2 regions of the Neorhizobium sp. PAMB6716 genome follow, and region 2 is predicted to be linked to the other one. Evidence: riboswitches for the same ligand, from Rfam matches in the RefSeq annotation. Region 2 holds a riboswitch; the other holds the start of a gene.
The links. A riboswitch is a leader RNA that binds a small molecule or an ion and turns the genes downstream of it on or off. The one in region 2 is predicted to bind S-adenosylmethionine.
Positions count from the first base shown of each region.

Region 1: it holds a riboswitch for S-adenosylmethionine, as region 2 does, so the genes downstream of both, metA (homoserine O-acetyltransferase MetA) here and AC4CWH_RS14090 (O-succinylhomoserine sulfhydrylase) in region 2, are expected to answer to the same signal.

Region 1 is NZ_CM177835.1:3,599,816-3,611,260, reverse strand. Features, by position in the region: gene AC4CWH_RS17435 (anti-sigma factor family protein) at 1-235, shown strand, start outside; gene AC4CWH_RS17430 (Bax inhibitor-1/YccA family protein) at 256-966, shown strand; gene AC4CWH_RS17425 (exopolysaccharide biosynthesis protein) at 1,106-1,777, shown strand; gene AC4CWH_RS17420 (aminotransferase) at 1,780-2,949, opposite strand; gene speB (agmatinase) at 3,147-4,199, shown strand; gene AC4CWH_RS17410 (aldose epimerase family protein) at 4,250-5,269, opposite strand; gene AC4CWH_RS17405 (vWA domain-containing protein) at 5,347-6,528, opposite strand; gene metA (homoserine O-acetyltransferase MetA) at 6,543-7,463, opposite strand; SAM riboswitch at 7,529-7,606, opposite strand; gene AC4CWH_RS17395 (AAA family ATPase) at 7,667-8,506, opposite strand; gene AC4CWH_RS17390 (hypothetical protein) at 8,900-9,037, shown strand; gene AC4CWH_RS17385 (thiamine diphosphokinase) at 9,260-9,913, shown strand; gene AC4CWH_RS17380 (ABC-F family ATP-binding cassette domain-containing protein) at 9,922-11,445, shown strand, end outside.
Region 2 is NZ_CM177835.1:2,886,145-2,897,589, forward strand. Features, by position in the region: gene AC4CWH_RS14055 (S24 family peptidase) at 9-674, shown strand; gene AC4CWH_RS14060 (transporter substrate-binding domain-containing protein) at 696-1,571, opposite strand; gene AC4CWH_RS14065 (glycosyltransferase family 2 protein) at 1,667-3,538, shown strand; gene AC4CWH_RS14070 (glycosyltransferase family 10 domain-containing protein) at 3,552-4,529, opposite strand; gene AC4CWH_RS14075 (glycosyltransferase family protein) at 4,733-5,788, shown strand; tRNA gene AC4CWH_RS14080 (tRNA-Gly) at 5,821-5,894, opposite strand; gene AC4CWH_RS14085 (2'-deoxycytidine 5'-triphosphate deaminase) at 5,965-7,059, opposite strand; SAM riboswitch at 7,133-7,211, shown strand; gene AC4CWH_RS14090 (O-succinylhomoserine sulfhydrylase) at 7,256-8,440, shown strand; gene apaG (Co2+/Mg2+ efflux protein ApaG) at 8,578-8,970, shown strand; gene AC4CWH_RS14100 (tannase/feruloyl esterase family alpha/beta hydrolase) at 9,216-10,661, shown strand; gene AC4CWH_RS14105 (Hsp33 family molecular chaperone) at 10,730-11,445, opposite strand, start outside.

The DNA.
Region 1 (11,445 bases), 710 kb from region 2:
CGCCTTCGGACCGAGCGTGGAAATGGCACTGACCGACACCGATAAAACGCGTCTGTCGCTGTTTGCCGTCCGGCCCGGCAGTTTTGCCGTGCAGCAGGTTTCCGAACTGACGCAGGATGCCGTCAAGGCCTCCTACTGGCAGATCGGCGATGTCGCCTATGCCCTGGTGGCGCATGGCGAAAATGCCGCCAACCTTCGCCGCGAGGCGGAAAGCCTTGCGAAATCCCTTTATTGATCAACCCAAAGGAGACCCCGATGAACCCCCGTTTCGGATATAATCCGGCCGTCCAATCCCAGGCCGTCTTCGATGAGGCGCTGCGCAAGCACATGCTGCGCGTCTACAATTACATGGGCCTTGGCCTCGTCATCACCGGCATTGTCGCTTTCGTCGTGTCTTCGACGCCGGCGCTTTATGTGCCGATCTTCTCGAGCCCGCTCAAATGGGTGGTGATGCTTGCCCCGCTCGCCTTCGTGTTCTTCTTCTCGTTCAAGATCCAGACCATGTCGGCCTCCACGGCACAGATGACCTTCTGGGCCTTCTGCGCCGTCATGGGCCTGTCGCTTGCCTCGGTATTCCTCGTCTTCACCGGCGCCAGCATCGCCCGCACCTTCTTCATCACGGCCACCATGTTCGGCGCCACCAGCCTTTATGGCTACGTGACGAAGCGTGACCTGTCGAAGTTCGGCTCGTTCCTGATGATGGGCCTGATCGGCGTGGTGATCGCGTCTGTGGTCAACATCTTCCTCGGCTCCAGCGCGCTGCAGTTTGCCATCTCGCTCATCGGCATCGTCGTGTTCATCGGCCTCACCGCCTGGGACACGCAGAACATCAAGGAGCAGTATGCGGAGAACTTTGACCAGGAGAGCCAGCAGAAACTTGCCGTGTTTGGCGCGCTGTCGCTTTATCTCAACTTCGTCAACATCTTCCAGCTGCTGCTGAGCCTCACCGGCCAGCGCGAAGAATAAGCCTTTCGGGCTTTCCGCCCGGTTTCACGTGGCTTTAAGCTGCTTGCGTAACGAAATGGCCATGTTCTTGTGGCATGGCCATTTCCATGACAATCTCGCTTCCGAAACTTCCCGTCCTCCAGTGCCTGTCGAGCGTGTGATGGCCCTTCCCCAAGACCCACCACATGACGCGCAGGATAACCCAGGCGCTGATCATGGACATGGCGCAGAACCGCCAAGCTTTTCCACCATTTTGAAAACCATGGCCGATGACGAGAGACGCGAGCGTGTGTCCGTCGCCGACCTTCTGTCACTGATGCAGGACCGTGCCTTCGGAGCACTGATCTTCATCTTTGCCATGCCGAACACCATTCCAACGCCACCCGGCACGTCCGCCATCCTCGGCATTCCCCTGGTTTTCCTTGCCGCCCAGATGGCACTTGGAAAAGCGCCATGGCTGCCGAAATTCATCGCCAGCCGCTCGATGCTGCGCACCGACTTTGCCGGCATGGTCGACAAGGCAAGCCCGTGGATCGCCAAGGCCGAGCGTATGCTGAAGCCGCGCTGGCGAAGCCTTTCCTCGCCGGGTGCCGAACGGGTCATCGGCTGCTTCGGCCTCATCCTTGCCGTGGTGCTGGCGCTTCCCATTCCGCTTGGCAACATGCTGCCGGCCGTGGCGCTCTGCATGATGGCCTTCGGGATTCTCGAAAAGGACGGCGTGTGGATTGCGAGCGGCGCCATCCTTGGCGTCGTCTCGCTGTTCCTGGTGGCCGGCGTCATCTACGCCATCATCAAGAGTGCCTTCTTCCTGATTGCAGCCGTCTTTGCCTGACCTTAGAGGCTAAAGCCCACGAGCCGCTCTTCCAGCCGGCCGATGGTGGCGGCATCTGCATTGGCAAAGGCAAAGCGCAGGTAATTTTCCTGGGCGGCGCCAAAATATCCGCCGGGAATGCAGGAGACGCCAACCTGCCGCGCCAGGGCCTCGGCAACCTGCGCCGACGGCACACCGGAAAACGGATGTTTCACGAAAGCGAAATAGGCACCGACGGCGGCAAGCCGCCAGGCTGGAAGCTTTGCCATCACCGCCCTCAGGGCATCGGCACGGCGCAAGATCTCCAGCCGGTTTTCCTCGCGCCAGTCGGCAAGCAGCGGCAGGGCATCGGCGACCGCGGCCTGGGCCGCGCGCGGCGCACAGATCTGCAGGTTGTCCATGATCTTGGCCACCTGAGCAATAAAGACGGGACTGGCCGTGATGGCGCCAAGACGGTGGCCGGGAATGCAAAAGCTCTTTGAAAAACTGTAGAGCGAGACGAACCCGTCCTGCCAGCCCTCTTCGGCAAAAAGCCCGTGCGGCGCAAGACCGGCGACCGGCAGGAAATCGCGGTAGGTTTCATCGAGGATCAGCCAGACACCACGGCTGCGGCAAAGCGCAAATATCGCCTTGAGGAGGGCCGGCGGATAGACGGCGCCTGTGGGGTTGTTGGGCGAGACCAGCGCCAGCGCCTTGACGCCCGGCTGAAGCTCAGCCTCGATCGCAGCAATCTGCGGCAGGAACCCGTCTTCAGCCCGGCAGGCCACGAAACGGCTGCGAATGCCGAGCATAGCAAGCGTCGTCTCGTGGTTGAAGTAATAGGGCTCGGTCATCAGCACCGTGTCGCCGGCGCCCGCAATCGCCATGACCGCGCAGAGAAAGGCCTGATTGCAGCCGGATGTGACATGAACATTGCTGGCCGCAATGCCGGCTCCATAAACCTCTGCCGAATGGACGGCATAAGCGTCGCGCAGCCCGGCATCCCCCTCGATCGGGCCATAGCCCGTATAGGCAAGCGAGGAGGCGGTCTGCCCGAGAAGCTCCAGCATTTTGGGATGCGCCGGATAACCGGGCACTGCCTGCGACAGGTCGATCAGCGGTCCCCGCGAACCGTCATAGGCACGGGCCCACGCCTGCACGGAGGGCACCGGCGGCGGCTGGATGGATTTCACAAGCGGATTGAATGCGGGCAGGGACATGGAGCGGTAGCCTTATCGTGAACTTGCCGGAATAACGGTGGTCGAGGAACGAATGTCAATTGATTTTGCGGCTCAATTTCGAAGATAATGCCAAAATCGAAGGCAGACAGAAGCGGCGCTTAATTCTTGCGCAGGCTTTCCGGCAATGGATGCCGGCAGTGGATGCCGGCAATTGATGAAAGAGACAGACCATGACTTGGACCCCGGACAAACTGGACGCCCTGCGCGCCAAATACGCAGAAAGCGAAAGCGGCGAGATCTTTGATTCGGCCTTTGCCAAGGTGGGCGAGAAGATCTTTCGCAATGGCACGCGTGCCGCCCCTTATGCGGGCGTGCCGACGTTCCTGTCGGCCCCCTACCAGCCGGTCGAGGCAGACAATCCGGATTTTGGCGATCTGCAGGTGGCAATCACCGGCGTGCCGATGGATCTTGGCGTGACCAACCGGCCGGGCTCCCGTTTCGGACCGCGCGCGCTGCGCACCATCGACCGCATCGGTCCTTACAACCACGTGCTCGGCTGCGCACCGGTGTTTGACCTCAAGGTTGCCGATATCGGCGATGTGCCGTTTCGCAGCCGCTACCGGCTGGAAATGAGCCATGACGACATCGAAAAGCGCTTTGGCCAGATCGTTGAGGCGGGTGTCCTTCCGCTGGCCGTCGGCGGCGATCATTCGATCACCCATCCGATCTTGAAGGCGGTGGGCAAGAGCCGGCCGGTCGGCCTGATCCATATCGACGCCCATTGCGACACCAGCGGCGCCTTCGACCAGACGAAATTCCACCATGGCGGCCCGTTCCGCAACGCGGTTCTGGATGGCGTTCTCGACCCGACGCGCACGATCCAGATCGGCATTCGCGGCTCTGCCGAATATCTCTGGGAGTTTTCCTATGAGAGCGGCATGACGGTGATCCACGCCGAGGAGGTGACCGGTCTCGGCATGCCCGCCATCATCGAGAAGGCAAAGGCGATCGTCGGCGATGGCCCGACCTATCTGTCCTTCGACATCGACAGCCTCGACCCGTCGTTTGCGCCGGGAACCGGCACACCGGAAGTGGGCGGCCTGACGACCCGCGAGGTGCTGGAACTGATCCGCGGCCTCAAAGGCATCAATCTCGTCGGTGCCGACGTGGTGGAAGTGGCGCCGCAATATGATGCGACTGCCAATACGGCTCATGCCGGTGCGCAGGTTCTGTTTGAGCTTTTGAGCCTGATGGTGTTCAGCCCGGCGCTGTCAAAGGCCTGAGCCGCGGTATTCCACCACCGCCCTTTTTTGAAAGGGCGGTGGTGACACCATCAGCTCTTGGAAAACACGTAGTCGGTTTCCTGGCGAAGCAGTTCGCCCGGACGCAGCACGGCGTTCGGGAAACCCTGGTGGTTGATGGCATCCGGCCAGATCTGCGTTTCCAGGCAGAGGCCCCCATAGGGCTGGTAAGGCTTGCCGGAGAGGCCCGGCACCGAGGGCACCAGCTTGAAGGCGCAATAAAGCTGCACGCCGGGTTCGGTGGTGCGCACTTCGAGCGACACACCGGAATTGACGCTGCGCACCAGCGCCACGGAGCGCTTTTCCACCCGCTCGCTGGACAGGCAATAATTGTGGTCGAAATCCACCTGTGCGCCATCGGCACCGGTGCGGGCAAGCGGCCCGAGCTGGCGCAGGTCCATCGCAGTTTCCTCGACCGGCACCAGAACGCCGGTCGGCACCTGCTGCTCGTCAAGCTCCAGATAATGGTCGGCGGCAATCATGATGTCATGGCCGAGAATATCTTCGCGGCCATCGAGGTTGAAATAGGTGTGCTGGCAGAGATTGGCAAGCGTCGGGGCGTCCGTCGCCGTCTCGTAGATAACGCTCAGAACACCCTCGTCCTTCAGCTCATAGGTGGCGGTCACGGTGCAGTTGCCGGGATAACCGCCGCGACCATCGGGATCGGTGACCTGCAGGATAACCTTGTTTTCTGCGTGCGCCACAATCGTCCAGTTGGTCTTGCCAAGGCCATCGCTGCCGCCATGCAGATGGGTGGTGCCCTGCTGGTTCAGGTCCAGCTGGTACTCCTTGCCATCCAGCGTGAAGTGGCCATGGCCGATGCGGTTTGCCACACGCCCGGGCGTTGCGCCAAAATAGGAGGAATGCAGCGGATAATCGGCAAAATTGTCAAAGCCCAGCACCAGCGGTTCTGCATGGCCATCAAGGCGCAGATCCTGGATGACGGCGCCCCAGGTCATCACATGGGCCGTCAGCCCGCCGCCGGAAATCTTGACCCGGTAGACGGTTTCGCCCTTGGGGGTGGTGCCGAAGATTTCGCCCTGTGTCGTCATGGTATCCGTCCTGCTCCTCATTCTCGTGCGGGCGCAAACTGCGCCATTTCCGGCAGCTTCGCAATGCTCGAAATACCTTAGCGCGACAGCAGGCGCGTTGCCTGCTCCAGCCCTTGCAGGGTGAGCGGAAACATGCGGTTTTCCAGAATGGAGCGCATCATCACAAGCGACTGGACATGCTCCCAATGGGCCTCCGGCACCGGATTGATCCAGGCGACATGGGCAAAATGGTCGGTCAGCCGGCGCATCCAGACGGAACCCGGCTCCTTGTTCCAGTGCTCGACAGAGCCGCCCGTATGGCTGATCTCATAGGGGCTCATGGTGGCATCGCCGACGAAGATCACCTTGTAGTCAGGGCCATAGCTGCGCAGGACATCCTCGACGGGCAGGCGCTCTGCGCGACGGCGGTTGTCGCGCCACACGCTTTCGTAAAGGCAATTGTGGAAATAGAAATGCTCGAGATGGCGAAACTCGGCACGGGCGGCAGAAAACAGCTCCTCGACCACCCGCACATGATCGTCCATCGACCCGCCGACATCGAAGAACATCAGGAGCTTGACGGCATTGCGCCGCTCCGGCCGGGTCTTGACGTCGAGATAGCCGTGTTCGGCGGTGGAGCGGATGGTGCTCGCCAGATCCAGCTCCTCGTCGGCGCCTTCGCGCACCCAGCGACGCAGGCGTTTCAACGCCACCTTGATGTTGCGCGTGCCGATCTCGCGGGCATCGTCGAAATCGCGAAATTCTCTGGCGTCCCAGACCTTCACCGCCTTACGGTGGCGCGAGGTTTCCTGCCCGATCCGCACGCCTTCCGGGTTATAGCCATAGGCGCCGAAGGGTGAGGTGCCGGCCGTGCCGATCCATTTGGAGCCGCCCTGATGGCGGCCCTCCTGTTCTTCCAGACGCTTTTTTAGCGTGTTCATCAGAGCATCAAAGCCGCCGAGCGCCTCGACCAGCGCCTTTTCCTCCGCCGTCAGGTGTTTCTCAGCAAGCTTGCGCAGCCAGTCTTCCGGCAGGTGTTCAGCCTTCACCGCATCCGGGCCGGACACAGCCTCGACACCCTTGAAATGGGTTGAAAACACCTGATCAAAGCGATCGATATAACGCTCATCTTTCACCAGCGTGGCGCGGGCGAGATAATAGAAGGCCTCGACATCGAACTCGGCAAGCCCCGCCTGCATTCCTTCCAGAAGCGCCAGGAACTCCCGAAGCGTCACGGGAATCCTTGCCTGCTTCAGCGCCAGAAAGAAGGGAATGAACACCGCGGGTCTCCGCCCTATCGCTTGCCGATATTCTCCAGATCATAAGGCGTGGTCTGGTACATCTCGTTGATCCAGTTGCCGAACAACAGGTGGGCATGGCTGCGCCAGCGGTTGAGCGGCGTCAGCGCCACATCGTTATGCGGAAAATAGTTATAGGGCATTTTGATCGGAACGCCGGCATTCACATCGCGAAAATACTCTTCTGCCAGCGAGGTGGAATCATATTCGACATGGTTGAACATGTAGAGCCGGTTGCCCTTTTTCTCATGCACCAGGCAGACGCCCATCTCGTCGGATTCCATCAGCAGTTCCAGCCCCGGCACGGTCTGGATGTCGGCGCGGCGCACTTCCGTCCAGCGCGACACCGGCACCTGGAAATCATCGGAAAAGCCGCTCAAATAAACGGAAGACGGCGAAAGATTGCGGTGGCGGTACACGCCAAACGCCTTTTCCTTCAGCTCGTGTTTGGGCACGCCATGGAAATGATAGATCGCGGCCATCGCACCCCAGCAGACATTCAGCGTCGAATGAACATTCGTTTCCGTCCAGTCGAAGATCTGGCGCATCTCGTCCCAATAGGTCACCTGCTCATACGGCAGCATTTCCACCGGCGCGCCGGTGATGATGAACCCGTCAAACTTGCGGTCCTTCACCTCGTCCCAGGTCTGGTAGAAGGAAAGGAGGTGTTCTTCCGAGGTGTTTTTCGCCTTATGGCCACCCACACGCACCAGTGAAAACTCCACCTGCAGCGGCGAGGCGCCGACAAGGCGGGCCATCTGCACTTCGGTGCGGATCTTGTTCGGCATGAGGTTCAACAGACCGATCTGCAGCGGGCGGATATCCTGACGCACCGCGGCCGTCTCGGTCATCACCCGCACACCTTCGTGCGTCAGTGCTTCGAAAGCGGGCAGCGTATCGGGGATCTTGATCGGCATGGTCTTCACTCGTCCAAAACAAAAAAACCGGCGGCGAAAATCGCAACCGGTCCGGGGGAAGTCTTTGAACGCTTCTCACGGCCCTTTAGCGACTTATTTAACGTGGCTGCAAGCCGGCCGGCCAAATCACCACGAGAGGCACTTTAAATAGGCGTTTCTTCTCTGCCCGTCAATCAGCGGGGAATTTCATGCTTTCTAACGTCCTACCGCTCCCGCCGCGCCATGAAGGCCATGCGCTCGAAAAGATGGACGTCCTGCTCGTTCTTCAACAGCGCACCATGCAGTCTGGGCAATGCCGTCTTCACATCGGCACCGAGATCCTCGGCATCGATATCGTCGGAGACGAGAAGCCGTATCCAGTCGAGTGCCTCCGATGTCGACGGCTTTTTCTTCAGGCCCGGCATTTCGCGGATTTCATAGAAACGGGTGAGCGCTGCGCGCAGCAGCGACGGTTTGATACCGGGATAATGCACCTCAACGATGCGAGCGAGCGTATCGGCATCGGGAAAGCGGATATAGTGGAAGAAACAGCGGCGCAAAAACGCATCCGGCAGTTCCTTCTCGTTGTTGGAGGTGATGATGACGATGGGGCGAACCTCTGCTTTCACCGTCTCGCCGGTCTCGTAGACATGAAACTCCATGCGGTCGAGTTCCTGCAGAAGATCGTTTGGAAACTCGATATCGGCCTTGTCGATCTCGTCGATCAGCAGCACCTGCTTTTCGCCGGCGGCAAAAGCCTGCCACAGTTTTCCGCGCCGGATATAATGGGCGATGTCGTTGACGCGGGGATCGCCAAGCTGGCTGTCGCGCAGGCGCGAGACGGCGTCATATTCGTAAAGCCCCTGCTGGGCGCGTGTGGTGGATTTTACGTTCCATTCGATGATCGGCAGGCCAAGCGAAAGCGCGATCTGGCGGGCAAGTTCCGTCTTGCCGGTGCCGGGTTCGCCCTTCACCAGAAGCGGGCGCTCCAGCCGGATGGCAGCATTGACGGCGACCATCAGGTCCTTGTCGGCGATATAGTCGTCGGTTCCGGTAAACTGCATGGACCTCATTCCCGGTTCGGCCAGCCTTTAGCGGCCAAGGTCGGCTTTGGCGCCAAGAGGTAAAGAGCGGGCGCCGCCTTCGCAAGAAAGAAAGGCCAAAGATCGCGATCGCCGTTTAAAAAATGTGCTTGTGTTCAGCCACAGTTCTGACACGCTAACAGGCGCAAAGTTTTGATGCTTCGCCTTTCCGACCGAGACAGGAGAGGCGACCGGCAAAGACAGCATTTTATATCTTCTGCTTCCCGACCGGGCTTGCCTGGTCACCCGACCGCCCCGATGCCGTGGCCCGTTTCAAAAGGCCTCCCACCCCGGGACGAGCGTTCTTGCATGATCTGTTTTCATCCGCATCACCACCGCCGCAGCGCATGAGCCTGCGCAACAAGGAAGCATCCCATGGCCAAAGGTCAGGTCCGTTCGAACCGCGAAGTCAGAAAGCCGAAGAAGGACAAGGAAAAGCCTTCGGCAGCGCCGACATCCACCTTCACCACACAGTTGAAGGGTGCGGCTGCCGCAAGCCCGAAGAAGCGTTGACACTGGGCGGCGGCGGGCCAGCGCATCGAGCGTGCCCGCCCCGCACGCCAAGCCTTGGTGGACGCACGCCTGCCCCCGCCCTCTTGGCCCCAAGACCGCAAAACCCCATCGCCTTGCCTCCCGCCTTCAGCCCTTAAAGGACGCGCGCGCAGATGACGTGGCGGCGGTCCGTGCATCATAGGGCTTTTGCTTTTGGCGGAAGATGCGCTAAGGGCATGACCCATGAGCCCATCCACCTTTACCCTTCTGCTTGGCGGCAGCCTGACCGCGACGGAGCGTTTAAGCGCGCTGATCGCCGGCAGCCGCGTGATTGCCGCCGATAGCGGCATGCGCCATGCAAAATCGCTGAACCTCACGCCGGAGCTTTGGGTGGGCGATTTTGATTCCGCCGATGCCGCGCTGCGGGAAAGCTATCGCCAGGTGGAGCGCCATTCCTATCCCGCGACCAAGGCTGCAACCGATGGCGAAATTGCCGTTGCCGAAGCTTTGGCGCGCGGTGCTGAGCGACTAATTCTCGTCGGCGCCCTTGGCGGCGAACGCTCCGACCATGCGTTGCAACATACCCTGCACGGTCTGTCTCTTGCCGAAGCCGGGCTGGAGGTGATGCTGACCTCCGGCGAGGAAGAAGCCTATCCACTGATCAGCGGTGACCAGATGGAACTGGAACTGCCCAGGGGCTCGCTGTTTTCCGTGCTCGGCTTCAGCGACCTCGAGGGACTGACCCTTTCCAACGTCCGTTACCCGCTCACCGATTTTTCCCTGACATTCGGCTCGTCGCGCACCATATCCAATGTTGCGCAGGGCCCGATCTCGATCTCGCTCGGACAAGGGCGCGCGCTGCTGATGGCCCGCCCCTATGACCTGACCGGAGCCTAAGGAACCAGATGGCACCCCCGATTCTCAAGCTCGACGACATTTATCTGAGTTTTGGCGGCGCGCCGCTGCTCAATGGCGCCAATTTTCAGGTGGAACCGGGCGACCGCATCTGCCTTGTCGGGCGCAACGGCTCGGGCAAGTCGACGCTGATGAAGATTGCCGCAGGCCTTGTCGAGGCGCAATCCGGCGAGGTTTTTCGCCATCCGTCCTCGACCATCCGCTATCTTGAACAGGCGCCGGATTTCGGCAGCCACACCACCGTTCAAGCCTATGCCGAAGCGGGGCTTGGCCCCGGTGACGATCCCTACCGGGTGACCTATCTTCTCGAGCATCTTGGCCTTTCCGGCCAGGAGGATCCCGCGCGGCTCTCCGGTGGCGAAGCCCGCCGCGCAGCCCTTGCGCGCGTGATGGCGCCGGAGCCGGATATCCTGATGCTGGACGAGCCGACCAACCATCTCGATCTTCCCACCATCGAATGGCTGGAAGGCGAGTTGCAGAAAACGCGAAGCGCGCTTGTGGTGATCTCGCATGACCGACGTTTTCTCGAAAAGGTCTCCACCGCCACCGTCTGGCTCGATCGCGGCCTGTCGCGGCGCCTTGCGCGCGGTTTTGCCTTCTTTGAAGAATGGCGCGACAAGGTGCTGGAAGAGGAAGAGCTTGAGCAGCACAAGCTCGGCAAGCAGATCGAGCGCGAGGAACACTGGCTGCGTTATGGCGTGACGGCAAGGCGCAAGCGCAACATGCGCCGCCTCGGCAACCTGCAGAGCCTGCGCGCCGATTACCGTGGCCACAAGGGGCCGCAGGGCAGTATTCAGGCATCGGCCACCGAGGGCAAAGAAAGCGGCAAGCTGGTCATCGAGGCCGAAGGTATTACCAAGCGTTATGGCGACCGACAGATCGTGGCGCCGTTTTCGATCCGCGTCCATCGCGGCGACCGGATCGGCCTTGTCGGCCCCAATGGTGCTGGCAAGACGACGCTTCTGAAGATGCTGACCGGCCAACTGGAGCAGGATGAGGGCACGATCAAGCTCGGCACCAATCTGGAGATTGCAACGCTCGACCAGAAGCGCGAGGACCTGAACCTCGAGGATACGCTCAGCCACTACCTCACCGACGGGCGCGGCGAGAGCCTGCTGGTGAACGGCGAACAGCGCCACGTGGCCGGCTACATGAAGGATTTCCTGTTCCAGCCGGAGCAGATGCGCACGCCGATCAAGAACCTCTCCGGCGGCGAGCGCGCGCGCCTGATGCTGGCCCGCATGATGGCAAAGCCCTCGAACCTTCTGATCCTCGACGAACCCACCAACGACCTCGATATCGAGACGCTGGATCTCCTGCAGGAAATCGTTGCCGGCTATAACGGCACCGTCATTCTTGTGAGCCATGACCGTGACTTCCTCGACCGCACGGTCACCTCCACCATCGCGCCCGCAACGCCCGAGGCGCCGGATGGACGCTGGATCGAATATGCCGGCGGCTATACGGACATGATGGCGCAGCGCAAGGGCGTGCTGGACGAGAAGCGCCGGGCG
Region 2 (11,445 bases):
GAACGGTGATGTTGTCGCACGATACGATCTGGAAGGCGATCGATACGCTGGCCGAGCGTCACCGGATGACCGCATCCGGCCTTGCCCGCCGCGCCGGCCTTGATCCGACCTCGTTTAACAAATCCAAGCGCCTTGGCCCCGATGGGCGGCTGCGCTGGCCCTCGACGGAATCGATTGCAAAGGTTCTCGAGGCAACCGGGGCTTCGATCGACCAGTTTTTAAGCTACCTGCCGGCGGAGATGGAGCATGGAAGCCTGCCGGAAGGCGCGTTCCCTCCCCAGCGCGGCGCCATTCCGCTTCTGGGCTTTGCCCAGGCCGGCGCCGGTGGCTTTTTCGATGATGGCGGTTTTCCAGCCGGCCAGGGCTGGGATGTGGTGGATTTTCCAACCGACCCGACACACAAGGCCGGCGTTTACGCGCTGGAGGTTCAGGGCGATTCCATGCTGCCGCTTTACCGCGATGGCGACCGGCTGATCGTCGAGCCCGGCGCACAGATCCGCCGCGGCGACAGGATCGTGCTGAAAACCCGCGAGGGTGAAGTGATGGCCAAGGTGCTGCTGCGCCAGAGCGCCCGCACCATCGAAATCAGTTCGCTGAACCCTGCCCATCCCAACCGCGTATTCGACATGGCCGAGGTGGAGTGGATTGCCCGCATCATCTGGGCAAGCCAGTGACGGGCGCCGGTCCGTATAAAGTCAATAAAACCCGTTGGGGAAATACCGCAGGTAAATCTCCTGCAGCCGTCCCTTGCGGGAAAGCTCAGCCAGCGCATAATCGAAAGCGGCCACCACCTGCGGCGTGTTGGGGCGTGCCATCAACATCAAACCCTCGCCGAGAAAGCGCTCGGACAGATAGGCGCCGCCAAACAGCGTGCAGCAGTTTTGCGAGGCCGGACTTCCCACCCAGAAGGGAAGCCGCAGCGCATCGGAAAACACCGCATCGAGTTTTGCCGTCTTCAACGCCTCCAGCATGGCCTCCTGGCTGTCGAAGGAAACGGCGCGGATTTTCGGGAAAAAGGCCTTCAACATTTTCTGATGGACCGTGCCCTCGACCACGCCGACCGGATGGTCACCCAGCGCTGCGGCATCCTCTCCGGTGAGCGCCACCGACCGGTTTTTCGCAAAACGCGCGGGTATCGTGATGTAGGGACGCGAGAAGGCAAATTTTTCCCGCAAGGCCGGCGTCACGGCGATGCCGGCAGCCACCGCCTCCCCATCTCCCGCCAGCAGCGCCGCCTCCAGATCGTCAAACGGCATGGCCTGGATCTGGCATTTCGCCTCTATGGCGAGTTCCGCACAAATTTCCCGGATGAGATCGACATGAAAACCGGAGAGCTTTCCCGTCTGGTCGACAAAACTGAAGGGCGGGAAGTCCACCGTCATCAGCACCCGCAGACGCGGCAGGGTTGAAAGATCCGGTTTCGCCAGCCGCTCGTTCGCATCAAACAGCACTGGCATGTCCGACGTCTGCGCCGATGCCCAAACGGGGACAAATACCGACAATAACATCAAAATCCGGAGAAACAGGCTCTTCTTTCCAAGAGACCCCTGAGATTTGATAGGTGAAACCATGGCGTGTGTGTCTATGATCCAAGTGGGGAAAAGTCGGCGAAGAACTCAGTCAACGGTGTATCAGCTTGACGGACATGGGGGAATATCCGCCCACGATGGCGGATCTACGGAATGTTGTCCTCACACATGGACAATGGCCGGCAATCTTTCGGGCGAAAACCGAGGTGGACATTCTGTCGGCGCTCGGTTTTGCGACATCGACCATTGCGCGGCTGGCCGAGAGGGCCAAGCACAACGGCACGACCGTCGAAAACGAGATGCTGTATGATGGCACGGTGGAGGAAAACACCTATTACCGCACGATTGCGGACTACTTCCACCTCGCTTTTCTCGACACCATCGATCCGGCCCACCTTGTCGACATGGCGAGCATGGACACGCAGCTGGTCTTTCCCTACCAGGTGCGACTGACCTATCCCAATCGCATGCCGCAGATCGCCATGGTGCCACGAGCGGAAAAACTGCCGGAGTTTGCAAGCCTTCTGACACGCCTGCCGGAACTTGCCAGCACTCTGGTGGTCACCACGCCGAGCGCGCTGCGCCGTGCCGTCTGGGAGGCAGGCTCGGCCCGGCGGGTGCGCAAGGCAGCCAGTGAGCTTTTCGAACTGCAGCCGGATCATTCGGCGCGCATCGTGGCGACGGGTCGCCAGGGACTGGTTGTCGGCACGTCCGTTACAGCCACCGTCTGCGCCTGCATCATGCAGCCACAACTCCTGCTGCCACTCGTGCATGCCACCGTGTCGCTTGCCTATCTTGCTTCGCTTTCGCTGCGCTTCGTTGCCCTGTTTCAACAGAAATACCGCAAACGACCGCCAAAACCCGCAGCCGTTCCCACAGGCCCGCCGCCGGACTATACGGTGATGGTGGCAATCTACCGCGAGGCCGGCATGGTGGGTCAGCTGGTTTCCAGCCTGGAGCGGCTGGAATGGCCCCGGTCGCGTCTTGATATCAAGCTGGTCTGCGAGGAAGACGACACAGACACCCTGGCAGCGCTTGCCGCCCTCCACCTGCCGGTTTATTTCGAGGTGGTCACCGTTCCCCCCTATCATCCGCGCACGAAACCGAAGGCGCTCGCCTATGCGCTTCCGGCAGCCAGAGGCGAGTTTCTGGCCATCTTCGACGCGGAAGACAGGCCCCATCCGCATCAGCTCATCGAGGCCTATGAACGCTTCCGCGCCAGCGGCCCGGAGCTTGCCTGCCTGCAGGCGCCGCTGATCATCGCCAATGTCGATGAAAGTTATGTCAGCACGCTGTTTGCGGTGGAATATGCAGCCCTGTTTCGCGGTCTCCTGCCCATGTTGTCCCGTTACCGCATGCCGCTGCCGCTCGGCGGCACGTCCAACCATTTCCGCACCGCCGTGCTGCGCAAGGTCGGCGGCTGGGACCCGTTCAACGTGACGGAGGATGCCGATCTCGGTCTGCGGCTCTACCGGCTCGGCTACCGGTCCGAAACGCTGCGCTGCCAGACGCTGGAGGATGCGCCGGTGTCACTGCCGATCTGGACCGGCCAGCGCATCCGCTGGTTCAAGGGCTGGCTGCAGACCTGGCTGGTGCTGACCCGCAACCCGATCCTGACCGGCCGGCAGATGGGGCTCAAAGCCACCATCGTCTTTCACCTGATGATCGGCGGCATGCTGCTGTCTGCCCTCCTGCACCCGCTGATCCTGCTGTTCATGGTGAACGCCGGGCTGACGCTGATCCACACGCCGCTGTCAGACATCCCCGGCACCGATCTTGTCCTGATGCTGCTCGACACATCAAACGTGCTCTGCAGCTACGTCACGTTTCTCGGTCTTGGCGTCGGCTCGATGATCGGCATTGAAAAGCTGAAGGTCGGCCATCGCTGGCTCGCCGTTCCGCTGCACTGGATGATGACCTCCTATGCCGCCTGGCGGGCGCTGAACGAGTTGCGCACCAACCCCTTTTTCTGGAAAAAGACGCCCCATCGGCCAACCCGCAAGCGGTGAGCCGGCCGAACACTCAGCGGTGGCGCCATACCTTGCGCTTGGCATTGAGCTTGCTCAGCCACGAGCGCTGGCGCGGTTCGTTGCGGCGCACGAAGATCGCGGCATAACCATACCGCGTCCGGCGTCGCGCTGCCTCCATGTCCTGCCCGAGAATGAAATTGAGGAAGGCGGCAAGTTCGTCGCGGCGACGTGCCGGATCATTGCCATCGGCAAACACCGGTTCGTTCAGCATGGCGACCATCCGATCCGGATCCTCCGCCAGCGCCATGACATGGGCGATGCAGCTGTCATCGTCTTCGAAATCATGCCGGTTGATGAAGGCGCGCGGATTGAAATCGAGAGCCACCTTCGGATTGCCCCAGTAAATGGGAATGCAGCGGGCGGCAAAGGCGTGAAAAAGTTTTTCGGTGGTGTAACCGGGGGTGCTCGAATTTTCAAAGGCCATGGAAAAATTGAACCCGCTCATTACCGACACCTTGGCGCTGACCGGATCGAGCCCCTTCACGTGATCGAAGCGATCATCGTTGCGCAGGTGCCGCCCGAGCGAGGTGACCGGACGCTGCGCTGACAGGCGATGAAAAAACCCGTCTCGCACCGGATCGGCCCGTCCGTTCGAATAGATGAAGGTGCAGAAGCCGCGCGCCTCAAGCAGAGTGGCATCCACCGGCGCCCGCCGGTGCGCCGCCTCGGCACGCTCAGGATCGCAGAAATACAGCGGATAACGCAGATGCCGGTCTTCGAGCACCAGATAATCGAAACCGATGGCATAATCGCAGATGTTGAAATCCGGGCGCACATTCTCGCCGGTAAAAAACACCCGCAAGCAATCATAAGTGCGATGAACGGTTCCGAAGCACGAATAAAACACGATATCCGGATTTTTCTCATCGAGAACGACACGGATGTCAGGCGAGATCACATCCATCAGGAACAGGCTCTGCGGATCGAACTCGGGCCAGAAGTCGGTGTACCAGATTTTGACTGTCTTCATGACCGCTCCCGTTGCGACCCTCCATCCGGGATATCGCTCGCGCGCGGTGATAATGCCTTTGTACGCCAGATGACAAGAGCCTCGTAACGGTCTTGCAAGACGCTTGCTGCCCGCAGAACGGAAATGGTATGGCCGCTGTGGCGCGGCAGGCAATGGTTGCTGCCGATTCTGGTGGTTGTGCTGCAGGATATACGGAGGTTTGCGTGCTGATCGGTTTCAACGGCGGAGAGCTTTGCGAGCGCGGCACATCGGTTGCGCTCTTCGACTACGCCGAAGGCAACGAGACCATTCTCGGCAACAGGAGCCTGATCTTCTATGACCGGGACGCCAAGGCCAATGTTGCCGAAGCCATCCGGAAATTCGAGGCCCGCTTCGAGGTCATCGCCTATTCCTCCGTTTCAGACCTGCATGAACGGCTTCGGTCGCACCGGGTGGATGCGTTCTACACGATCAAGAGCGGCGCCCGCGACGCAGTCGATTTTCCAGACATTCCAACCATGGTGCATGCCGTTTTCCCGACAAAACCATCAGAAATCCACGGCCATGCCTATGCCTATGTGTCGCCGTGGCTTGCGCGGTTGTGCCGGCGGCAGAAGGGCGCCGCCGTTCCCCATATCGTTCACCCGGCACGGACAGCCGACGATCTGCGCGCGATGCTCGGCATACCCTCAGATGCCGCCGTGTTTGGCTGTTACGGGGGACGGCAAAGCTTTGACATCGATTTCGTCAAAGCCAAGGTCATCCCGCATGTTCTCGCCAAATCGAAGAACACGTTTTTCATCTTCATGAACATCGAGCCGTTCCTGTCGGACCCGCGCGTGCACTTTCTGCCCGGCACGACGGATACGGATACCAAGGCACGGTTCATCCAGACAGCAGACGCCATGCTGCATGCGCGCAAGCGCGGCGAAACCTTTGGTCTGGCTTGCGCCGAATTCCACGCCGCAGGGCGCAAAATCATCACCTGCGGCCGCAGCCGCGAGCGCGCCCATATCGAGCACGCAGGCACGGACGCCCTTGTCTATAAAAACCGCTTCGACCTGGCCCGCATCCTGCTGACCTTCGACCGGTCGCTGCGGGCAGAGCCTGCGCACTTCCTGCAACGCCACACGCCGGCAGCCGTGATGGAGGATTTCAAGGCGCAACTGCTGGACCCTGCCCTTTTGCGGCAGGAGGCTCCACGCCCGACAGGCATCGAGGCCAAGATCGCCGACAAGATTTTCTACCTGAGACGAAAACGCTTTTTGCCACAGACTTGAGCGGCTGGGACGCGACGGGAGCGGGAGGAGGTTGGAGCGGGTGAAGGGAATCGAACCCTCGTATTCAGCTTGGGAAGCTGCTGCTCTACCATTGAGCTACACCCGCTTGAGCGCAAAAGCTCTAACATCAAGCTGCTTTGCCGTTCAAGTGGAAACCACGCGAAAAGCGCCAGCTGTCAGCTGCGAAAATGTTTCGACAGCTTCAGGCCCTGCGCCTGGTAATTGGAGCCGAGGCCGGAGCCGTAAAGGCCTTGCGGGCGCTCCAGCATGTGTTCGTAGACGAGACGGCCGACGATCTGGCCGTGTTCGAGGATGAAAGGCACCTCGTGGCTGCGCACTTCCAGAACCGCGCGGCTGCCGGAGCCGCCGGCTGGTGCGTGGCCGAAACCCGGATCGAAGAAGCCGGCGTAATGGACGCGAAATTCACCCACCAGCGGATCATAGGGCGTCATTTCGGCGGCATAAAGCGGCGGCACGTGAACGGCCTCGCGCGAGACGAGGATGTAGAATTCGTCGGGATCGAGGATCAGGTCGTCGCGGCCGCGGCTGTAAAGCGGCTCCCAGAAATCGAGCACATCATGGGCGCCCTTCTGGTCGACATCGATGACGGAGGTGTGGTGCTTGCCGCGATAACCAATGAGCCCGTCCGGACCGGTACCCTTGAGGTCGATGGAGAGCGCGATGCCGCCGCCCGAAACGTTCGGGGTTTCACTCGCCACCAGCGTTTCCGCCTCGTGCAATGCCAGAACTTCCGGTTCAGTCAGAAGCGCATGGCCGGTGCGGAAACGGATCTGCGACAGCCGCGAGCCGCGTCGCACGATAACGGGGAAGGTGCGCGGCGAGATTTCGAGATAAAGCGGGCCTGTGTAGCCGGCCGGGATCTTGTCGAATTCCTGGGCGCGATCGACCATCACGCGGGTAAAGATGTCGAGGCGGCCGGTCGAGCTTTTCGGATTGGAGGAGGCCGAGAGGTCAGCTGGGAGATCAAGGCTTTCCATCAGCGGCACGATGTAGACGCAGCCGGTTTCCAGCACGGCTCCGTTTTCGAGATCGATCTCGTGCAGCGTCAGGCGCTGCAGCTTGTCGGCCACCGTGTGGTTGGGGCCGGGCATGAAGCTTGCGCGCACGCGCAGCGCCTTTGCACCGAGACGCAGGTCGAGACTTGCCGGCTGGATCTGGTCACCATCCAGCGGCGCCTGGCTTTTCAGCCGGCCCGCCTCGAAAAGGGCGCCGATGGCGCTATCCGCCAGAATGCCTGATGTGCGTGTCATAAACCCTATCCTTCAATCGCAGGACAAAAGCAAAACCGGGGAATTGACGCAAGCGCCAGACGGGCGTAAGGCAGGTTTATCCCGTGGTGATTTGGCCGGTCGGCTTGCAGCCACGTTAAACAAGTGGCTAAAAAGACCGGGTGCGAAACCGGTCTGCATATGCGACCGGTTTTTTTGTTACGAGATGGTGACACGCATGAGCAAGACCTGGCGCCCCGCAACCCAACTGGTTCACGAAGGCACGCTGCGCTCGCAGTATGGCGAAACCTCCGAAGCGATCTATCTGACGCAAGGGTTCGTCTATGAGAATTCCGCCGCCGCCGAAGCCCGCTTCAAGGGCGAGACGGACGGCTTCATCTACGCCCGTTACGGCAGCCCCACCAACGACATGTTCGAAAAGCGCATGATTGCGCTCGAAGGCGCTGAAGATGCGCGCGCCACCGCATCCGGCATGGCAGCCGTTGCCGCAGCCATCCTCTGCCAGGTGAAGGCCGGTGATCATATCGTCGCTGCCCGCGCTCTGTTCGGCTCCTGCCGTTATGTGGTGGAAACGCTTGCCCCGAAATATGGCGTCGAATGCACGCTGATCGACGGGCGGGATCTCGCCAACTGGGAAGCGGCGATCCGCCCCAACACCAAGGTGATGTTCCTCGAAAGCCCGACCAACCCGACGCTGGAAGTGGTCGATATCGCCGGCGTGGCAAAGCTTGCCAACCAGATCGGTGCCAAGGTCGTGGTGGACAACGTGTTTGCGACCCCCCTCTTCCAGAAGCCGCTGGAACTGGGCGCGCATGTCGTCGTCTATTCCGCGACCAAGCATATCGACGGCCAGGGCCGGTGCCTCGGTGGCGTCATCCTCTCCGACAAGCAGTGGATCGACGAAAACCTGCACGATTATTTCCGCCATACGGGCCCGGCCATGTCGCCGTTTAATGCGTGGACGCTGCTGAAGGGGCTTGAGACCCTGCCGCTGCGCGTGCGCCAGCAGACGGAAAGTGCGGCCCGTATCGCCGATTTCCTCGCCGGCGAGCAGAAGGTGGCCAAGGTCATCTATCCCGGCCGCAAGGACCATCCGCAGGCCGATATCATCGCCAAGCAGATGACCGGCGGCTCGACGCTGATCTGCATCGAACTGAAGGGCGGCAAGGATGCAGCTTTTGCCCTGCAGGATGCGCTGGAGATCATCAAGATTTCCAACAATCTCGGCGATGCAAAAAGCCTGATCACCCATCCGGCGACCACGACGCACAAGAACCTGACGGACGAGGCCCGCGCCGAACTGGGCATTTCCGGCGGCACGTTGCGCCTCTCCTGCGGCATTGAAGACACCGATGACCTGGTGGACGATCTGACACGGGCTCTTGCCGCCGTATCGGCGTAAAAATCACCGGGACGTTTCGGTCAGGCGCAGTGGAACAGGGTTAATCGCCAGTTCGTGACTGTAAGGATGGGTGCATTTCTTGACCTTGCGCCCATCCTGTACGATATCCCTCATTGTATAGAGTAAAGGTATCGCGCATGTACCGGGCCCGGACGAAGGATATCGAAGTCGAGGTGGAACCCTATTATCTGGAGGAGCAATCCGATCCGGATGACAGCCGCTATGTCTGGGGTTATCGCATCGTCATCTCCAACCACTCCAACCTGACCGTGCGCCTCATCCATCGCTACTGGAACATCACCGACCAGAACGGGCTGGTGGACGAGGTCGAGGGCCCCGGCGTGGTCGGCGAACAGCCGCGCCTGAAGCCGGGCGACACTTACGAATATTCCTCCGGCTGCCCGCTCGACACGCCCTCCGGCGTGATGTTCGGCCACTACCAGATGGAAACCGACGAGGGCGAGATTTTCAACGTCGATATTCCCGCATTTTCGCTGGATAGCCCGGGGTTGATGCGGGTGCTGAACTGAGGCCATGCGGCCTCGTTTGGTTATAGGTGGCGACCAAACCGCTATTTGTCGTTTTGATGAGACAGGCACAGATTTCTCCGGTCCAGTGGTCTTTGGGAGGAGAACTGATGCGACAGATGATACCGCTGCTATGCAGCGCCGCGATGATTTTGGCCACCGGCGGTGGCGCAAATGCCCAGAACGCCAGTAGCTTCAGAGACCAACCACCCGGCACCCCTTGGGCACCTGCTGCGGTTTCCCCTCAAATGGGATGCGAAGCGCTGAGCCGGGCAAGTTTCGGCGAGATTACCCAGTTGATTGCGCGCCACGTCGCAGAAAACGGCGACGTGCCCGGGCATTGCCATGTGACCGGCTTCATCCGGCCCCAGATCGCCTTTGAGGTGACGCTTCCGGACAATTGGAACAAGCGGCTCTACATGTTCGGCAATGGCGGATATGCCGGCGAAGATCTGGCCGCCCCCTCGCGCGTGGCCACCCGCAACGCGGCTTTGGCGCGTGGCTTCATGACAGTCCAGCAGAATACCGGCCATGATGCCCGCACCTACCAACTCGGCGATTTTGCCGATGGCAATATGGATCTGCTGATCGATTACGCCTCACGGGCCGTGCATGTGACTGTGGCCGCAGCCAAGGAGATGGCAAGCCGCTTTTATGACAAGACGGCCGCCTATTCCTATTGGGATGGTTGCTCGACCGGAGGACGCCAGGGATTGATCGCAGCGCAGCGTTATCCGGCCGATTTCGACGGCATTATCGCGGGTGCACCGGTTCTGAACTTCACCGACACGCAGGTGTGGGGCGTCTGGAACGCCCGCGCCCTTCAAAAAGCACCCATTTCCCCGACACAGCTGCCGGTTCTTGCCAAGGCGGTGATGAACCAGTGCGACGGGCTGGATGGCGCATCCGACGGGCTGATCACCGATCCCCGTCAATGCAAGTTCGACCCGCGCAAAGACCTGCCGATCTGCGCGGCAGGAGAAGGTGGCGACCAGTGCTTCACCGAAGCGCAGGCACAGGCATTGCAAACCATTGCCGATGGCGTTCAGATCGGCGGCAAGACGGTGTTTCCAGGCGTTCCCTGGGGTGTCGAGGGACTGGACCCAAAAGGGGAAAGCGGCTGGAACCTGTGGATCGTGTCGCAAGACGGCCCCAGCCGGCAATTGGCCTATGGCGAAACCTTCCTCAAGAACATGGCAATGCTGCCAGCGTCCGGCAAGGACATCGACTGGAAGACCTTCGACTTCGACGCGAAGTATCCGCAGATCAAGGCCATTCGACAGATCCTTGATGCCACCGATCCGGACCTTTCGGCCTTTGCGACGCGTGGCGGACGCATGATCACCTATTTCGGATGGGCAGACCCTGCCCTCAACCCGATGATGGGGGTGAATTATTATGAGGCCGTGCGCAAGACGATGGGCGAGGAGAAGACCGAAGACTTCTATCGGCTTTTCATGGTCCCTGGCATGAACCATTGCCGGATGGGCTACGGAACGGATACCTTCGACGCGCTGACACCGCTGATGAACTGGGTGGAGCGCGGCACGCCGCCGAAACAGATCCTGGCAAGCCAGATGGAAGGGTCGAAAATCGTCCGGGAGCGGCCTCTGTGCCCTTATCCGCAAGCCGCGAAATACAATGGCAGCGGCGACCTCAACCAGGCGGAAAGCTTTGAATGCTCAAGCCCCTGAACAAGGCCGCCTTGATCACTCCCGTTCACGGCATCATCGTGAACGGGAACGGCACATCACCGTCCCGATCAGGCCGGCGTGAGTTCTGATGGATCGTAGCGATAGGTGGTCGAGCAGAATTCGCAGGTGACGGAAACCTCGCCCTCTTCGACGCTTGCGGTGATTTCCTCGGCGGTGAAGCCGGAGAGCACGCCCTTGATCTTGTCACGCGAACAGCTGCAGCGATCGAGAACCGCCTGCGGTTCGAAGATCCGCACGCCGCGTTCGTGGAAGAGACGGAACAGCAGCCGCTCGATGCCGACCACCGGATCGGTCAACTCGTCGGTGTCCACGGTCTGCACCAGCATGCTGGCTTCGGCCCAGGCATCGTCGGAGGCAAGGTGGTCGGTGTCGCGCTCGTCGCCATCGCCGCCGTGCAGGTCCTGCTGGCGCATGCGCTCGGGCGCCTGCGGCAGAAACTGCGCCAGAACGCCGCCGGCCCGCCAGTTGTGGCGGGGTTTGCCCGCCTCATCACGGTCGATCAGTTCGGCCACGCCGAGGCGCACCTTGGTCGGGATCTGTTCCGACTGGCGGAAATAGACCCCGGCGATTTCCTCGAGCGACGAACCGTCCAGCGGCACGATGCCCTGATAGGGATGCATGCCCTGGCCCTGGTCGATGGTGAAGGCGAGAAATCCCTCTCCCAGCAGTTCTGGCGGCGAAATGCGCCCAGCCTTCACCGCAGCCTCCAGCGCTTCCTCGTCAAAACGGGCATAGGCGCGCAGGCTTTCAGGGCTCGAAAAAT